One region of the Paenibacillus sp. FSL R5-0923 genome, then DNA from elsewhere that is predicted to be linked to it. Evidence: riboswitches for the same ligand, from Rfam matches in the RefSeq annotation. Region 1 holds a riboswitch; the other holds the start of a gene.
The links. A riboswitch is a leader RNA that binds a small molecule or an ion and turns the genes downstream of it on or off. The one in region 1 is predicted to bind cyclic di-AMP.
Positions count from the first base shown of each region.

Region 1 (3,192 bases):
CTACAAATTGCTGTGCTTTCATTTCGGATTAACTCCTATCCAATAATTATTTTACCTTCTGGGTGCTTATACAATGGTTTACCCTGTTTAGGTCCAAGCGCATACACTAATGTTAATGGACCTAGCCGACCTGCAAACATGGTCAGACAGATCAGAATCTTGCCGAAGATAGACAGTTCAGGTGTCAGCCCCATGGTTAGTCCCACCGTGGCAAAAGCTGAGGTCGTCTCAAATAATATCGCTAAGAAATTACTATCCTCTGTTGTGGACAGTAACATCGACACCGTGAGGACCAATAGCAAAGCGAGTAATGTTAGCGTCAACGCTTTATAGATACGCTCCTGCGCCAATCGGTAGCGGAACAGTACAACATCTTCACGTCCGCGCAGCATCGCGATTACTGCACCAATCATAATCGTAAAGGTTGTAGTCTTGACCCCGCCACCTGTTGATCCTGGAGATGCACCAATAAACATAAGAATAACCATAAAGAACTGTGAGGCTTGCCGCAGTCCGGCAATATCCACCGTATTGGCGCCAGCGGTTCGGGGCGATACCGACTGAAAGAATGCCGATAATATTTTGCCGCCGAAATTTAAATTCCCCAGTGTGCGCTGATTCGTAAATTCAAATATAAAAATAACCAAAGCGCCGATAAGAATAAGCCCTGCAGTGGTGGAGAGTACAACTTTGCTATGCAAAGATAATTTACGTTTGACACGAAACTCCACCAGATCCGACATGACAATAAAACCAATACCGCCAGAGACAATCAGAAACATCACCACGATGTTCACTAGCGGGTCATATACATAATCGGTTAAACTCCGGAAATCCCCGAAAATATCAAATCCAGCATTATTAAACATAGACACCGCATGAAATATTCCAAAATAAATGGCCTTTCCCAGTGGCATATCAAACGCCCAGCGTATGGACAGAAGCACCGCTGCACAGCCTTCGATGACCAAGGAATAAATAAGTACTCTCCGGATCAGTCGAACAATCCCCTCCATAGAGCCTTGGTTCATTGCTTCCTGAAGGATCAGTCTGTCCCGCAAGGAAATTTTGCGTTTCATCATCATGGCAAATAAGGTCGCCATTGTCATAAACCCTAAGCCACCAACCTGGATAAGCACCATAATTACGGTTTTCCCAAAAATGGTGAATGTCGTACCGGTGTCCAGCACCACAAGTCCTGTCACACAGGTGGCCGATGTTGCAGTAAACAACGCATCAATAAAACTCACAACATTCCCACTGGTACTCGAAATGGGAAGCATTAGCAGCAAGGCTCCAATCAGAATGATCGATGCAAAACCAAGCACCATAATCTGAGGCGGAGAGAGCTTCAGGAACTTTGATTCAGAAACCCTGCGAAACTGTGAAGCCACTACGCTCACCCTCTTATCAAAATTTAAAGAATTCCAACAAAAAAAGCACTGGAAAACCAATGCTACCCTTGGTTCCTGCAGTAAATTAGCCTACGAGGTTAGCTGACGGATTCGGACTGTGCAGGCTGCCCTATTCGTTCCTAGAACGAAATTCACCCCTGATGAATAAAGACAACGCCTATGGCGTATACTCATCTTTTCATTACTTCTTATGGTTCCCCCGTTTTCACCTGAAATTCGGCTATATACAATTGCATACAAATTATATATGTTATTTCGATAAATCACAAAGACACTATTAATGGTGATTCATATGAAAAATGCGGTTTGGAGAGGATGTACCACTAAGAGTGCCTTTTCTCATCACTTTTCCGTGTTTTCCCTGCAATTGCATCGATTTTCATGAAAAATGAAGAAATAATCACCTTAAATTCATGGTATATATTCAGCTACCTATTCTATAATATCTCTATTACCCATAAAAAGAATATACGATGATTTTTGTAACTATCATGGCACTAATACTATAATGGAACATAACATTGTCAGTTTACAAGGAGGCGTTACATGAATCCCGTTGGCCAGCCATTACAGCAACGTGCCCTCTCCATGAGGCTCATCATCTCGGGCATTATCGGTCTTATTCTATTTATTATGTTTCAGATTGCTCCCTCGGTGCTAAATAGCCCTGCTGGGGAAGATACTACTGTCATCAGTAAGGCGGAAGCCCGCGACAAAGCCATATCATTCGCAGAACAAAAGCTGAACTACACCAAAGCACCAACCGATCAGTGGAATGTACTGTACGATACGGACTCTTCCTTTTATGGTTATATGTCCCGCGAGAAGCTTTTGGAGGACTATACAAAAAAGAAATTGGATCAACGATATCCTTTTGACATCTTTCGTGTAACACTTAGTCCTTCAGCGGAACAAGAGCCACTGATCTCTGTTGACCTCAATATGTATACTGGTGCAGTTGTCGCTTTCACACAAGGTGCAGAAGGATCAGGTACCGGATTACCAAACAATGTATCCACCAGTGCAAAAGAAGAGGACAAGGGTACTACCTTATCACTTGCACAAAAAGAAAATCTTGCCCGTCCCTGGCTTCAGGAATGGGATGTAAATCCCGCCAAGCTACAAATTGAATCGAATACGGGAAACTACGGGCTCGTGTATACAGATCGTTCCGTTCAGATCGGCGAATCCTTACTACACTATTATTTCGATTTCACTGGCGAACAGGTATCCAGCTTTAAAGCAGGATTCACCGCTCCAGCCTGGCATACCTCCTATGTAAAGGACCAGACCTCTCTCGCGGAAAAGTTTACTTTATTCGGCTACGGTTTGCCTACTTTAGCTTTAGGAATTCTGGCACTCATCTACAGCATACTTAGAAGAGAACATACCTCCTTTAAGCGTGGAATATTCCTAAGCTCAGCTTATTTTGTAATCATGATGATCAGCACCTATAATATGCTCCCTGAATCCTCAGGCGAAGGACTCGAGGCTCAGATAACTTCCGTCATAATGTTCATCATTTATGCCTTATATAGCCTCCTAATGTCCTCCCTGCTCTATTTTTCTTTAGTTGGAGGGGACGGCCTATGGAAAAAAGAAGAGGGAATGAACCCATGGCCTCGTGCTAAAGAGCCTGGCTATGGAAAATATGTTCTGGATAGTATCCGGGCTGGATACGTCTGGGCATTCGTGCTGCTAGGGGTGCAGACCCTTATGTTCATCGTATTATCACTTACCTTGCAGAACTGGTCCACTACTGACGCTACTCAATCTC
Region 1 covers NZ_JBBPAT010000001.1:1,864,369-1,867,560, reverse strand. The annotation lists gene MKX35_RS08385 (potassium channel family protein) at 1-22, opposite strand, end outside; gene MKX35_RS08380 (TrkH family potassium uptake protein) at 36-1,331, opposite strand; cyclic di-AMP (ydaO/yuaA leader) riboswitch at 1,466-1,647, opposite strand; gene MKX35_RS08375 (CPBP family intramembrane glutamic endopeptidase) at 1,962-3,192, shown strand, end outside.

Region 2 (3,192 bases), 110 kb from region 1:
TAGGAGCCATGGAACAGATAGATGGGACTGTGGATACTCTTAAGCCGGGGAATCCGGAAATGGTGATTACAGGTATGGTTACGGCATTTTGCGCTACGCAATATGTTGTGGAACGAGCGGTTGCTATGAACGCCAATTTGTTGATCACACATGAAGGTGTGTTTTACAGTCATCATGAGACGAGCAAGTGGTTAGAGGCTGACCCTGTGTCTCGCGCGAAACGGAGTTTGATTGAGCGTTCTGAACTGGCTATTTTTCGTTATCATGATTATTGGCATCGGCATCAACCGGATGGGATCATGGTGGGCTTGCTACGAGAGCTTGAATGGTCAGCCTATGTGGTTGAGCAGCAATCCACTGCTACAATCCTATCGATTCCAGCTATGACGGTAAGTGAAGCGGCTCTGTATATAAAAAGAAAGCTAGGCATCTCCTATGTACGTGCTGCCGGAGACCTATCCCAGACATGCAGACAAGTGGGGATATTAGTAGGTTACAGAGGAGGTGGGACGATGGCTATTCCTCTTTTTAATCAGCATAATCTTGATTTAATTATTGCTGGCGAGGGCCCCGAATGGGAAACTCCAGAATATGTGAGGGATGCTGTCCACCAAGGCAGATCAAAAGCACTGATTATGTTAGGACATGCGGAAAGTGAAGCTCCAGGAATGAAATATTTAGCTGAAGTTCTGGCACAGAAATACCCAATGATTCCCACTTATTTTATTGCTGAACAACCGGTCTATCAGCTGGTTTAATTCGTATAAACCGAAATGAAGAATAAATTTGCATATTATGGAGAAAATGATTGGAAACCAGGTCACTGAGAAAGGAGTGTTTCAATGGAAATTCCTTTGGAGGCTGATGAAGTGTTAAGTCGTATCAAAAAGCTTCAAACCGATGGAAGCTCGATCAGCAAAAAACAAGTGAAGCAAAGCGATCCTGATCTTATGAGAAGTGCGCTGTTCTTTTTTCCGAGCTGGGAGCATGCATTGAAAAACGCCGATCTGTTGTAGCCATATGATTGTATAACGAAGCCGAGTGGTTCAGGGATTGATCTCTGATGGCCGCTAGGCTTTTTTTAGATATATTGAGTAAACAAGAGTAAAAGAAAGAGAAAACGAAGTGTATGCTCAATATGAAATGAAAAGCATGGCTTTCAACATTATTTTGCCCACGGCTCAACTTTACAAGAAACCTTACACGGAGTATGATTCATCACATAACTGACAATTACATAAGAAGTCCGCTTAATTTCCGTTAAGGAAAGCGGGGGAACCAACAACTGGGAACCAGTGTAACAATCGGTACTAGTTATGGGGTGAATCCTGTTCCAGGTGCATAAATGCATCCATGCAGGTAGGGCAACTCTCACTGCCCGAATCCGACAGCTAACCTCGTAAGCGTATGGAGAGAGGATGAATGGCGTATTTGATGATGAATAGCCACAGAGAATCCCTCTGTGGTTTTTTGCTGCGTTAAAAAGCAGATATAGTTGTAGAACCTATCTATGAAAGAGGTGTTAACTTTGCCTATTGCTAAACTGAATGGAACTTCGCTCTATTACGAAATCAATGGAACAGGGACTCCGGTTGTGTTTATCCATGGACATGGATTAACACATAGTATGTTCAAGCCACAATTAGAGTATTTTTCTGATAAATATAAAGTGATTCTGTGTGATTTACGGGGGAATGGCAAATCAGGTGAATTACTGCAGGCCCCAAACGAGATTATTGAAACCCAATGTCTAGATATAATAATGCTATTAAATGATTTGGGTATTCGTGAGGCTGTTTTTGTTGGGAGTGCCTATGGGGGGCTTGTCGTTCAACATATTGCGAAACAATATCCAGAGCGAGTAAAAGCGATTGTTGTCGCGGATAGCTTTTGTAGAAGTCAGGCGTCAACGATAATTGGTAAAATCCAGCTTATGGCTGCTTATTGTAGTTGGTTAATGTATTACGCTCCAAGTGAGCTTGTACTGCCTTCGATTCGTATGATGTACCGGGAACGCTGGAATCTGGCTTATAACGAGATTAGAAGAGGACTTCTCGATAAACGTCCACGGGAATTGTATCGGCAAAGGCTGGCTACGAGCCATGTGGATTACACTAGATGCTTAAAGTCTTTTAAGCGTCCCGCCTTATGTATTGTAGGTGACTTTAGTGAATTTGGAGTTAATTGTATGAAGGATATGGTGTCTCAGCTGCCACATGCTCAGTTAGTGATCATCCCTAACGCATTAGATCCTAGTAATCTGTGTCAGCCGGAGAAATTTAATGCTATACTTCAGCGGTTTTTGGAGAAACAGCAGGAAACTCAGCAGATTAGTTGATCTTAGTGGTAAGTGAGAAATGAGGGGCGTCCCATAGCCGGGGAGTATGTACTGGCTACGGGGCGTTCTTCTGTATGTCTGTATTTTGTACAATGCTGTCTACTGATGTAAGATTAAAGATATTCGAGATTAACTATCTAAAGGAGCTGAGTCATGATGTCTCAAGCCGAAACCATAAAATTGACCTCATTATCTTCAAAAGGGGGCTGCGGCTGCAAAATCGGTCCCGCCGATCTCATGCAGGTTATTCGCAGTCTACCACCAACCGTTCCTAATCCGGATCTACTTGTAGGTCTGGATACCAGTGATGACGCTGGGGTATATCGATTAAGTGATGATCTGGCGTTAGTGCAAACTGTTGATTTTTTCACGCCGATCGTGGATGACCCTTATTCCTTTGGGCAAATTGCAGCAGCTAATGCGTTAAGTGATATTTATGCTATGGGCGGCAAGCCGCTTACAGTGCTTAATATTGTGGCCTTCCCTATTTCTGTTTTGGACAAAAGCATTCTCGGTGACATTTTGCGCGGTGCAGCAGATAAAGTGCAGGAAGCAGGAGCAACGCTTGTGGGCGGACATTCCATCGACGATAAAGAGCCTAAATTTGGATTGGCCGTTACGGGCCTTGTGCACCCGGACAAAGTAAGAACGAATGCAGGTGCGCAGGTAGGAGACAAGCTGATTTTGACTAAACCTATCGGTGTGGGCATCTTAACGACTTCTATTAAAAAGGATCAGCTATCCCCAGAAGAAACTACACGCCTTACGACAGTCATGTCTACACTGAATAAAAAAGCGGCAGAAATCATGGAGCCCTATGATGTACATGCTTGTACAGATGTTACCGGATTCGG
Region 2 covers NZ_JBBPAT010000001.1:1,753,111-1,756,302, forward strand. The annotation lists gene MKX35_RS07920 (Nif3-like dinuclear metal center hexameric protein) at 1-758, shown strand, start outside; gene MKX35_RS07925 (hypothetical protein) at 843-1,016, shown strand; cyclic di-AMP (ydaO/yuaA leader) riboswitch at 1,238-1,422, shown strand; gene MKX35_RS07930 (alpha/beta fold hydrolase) at 1,511-2,338, shown strand; gene selD (selenide, water dikinase SelD) at 2,495-3,192, shown strand, end outside.
Region 2: another riboswitch for cyclic di-AMP. It lies ahead of MKX35_RS07930 (alpha/beta fold hydrolase); the one in region 1 lies ahead of MKX35_RS08380 (TrkH family potassium uptake protein).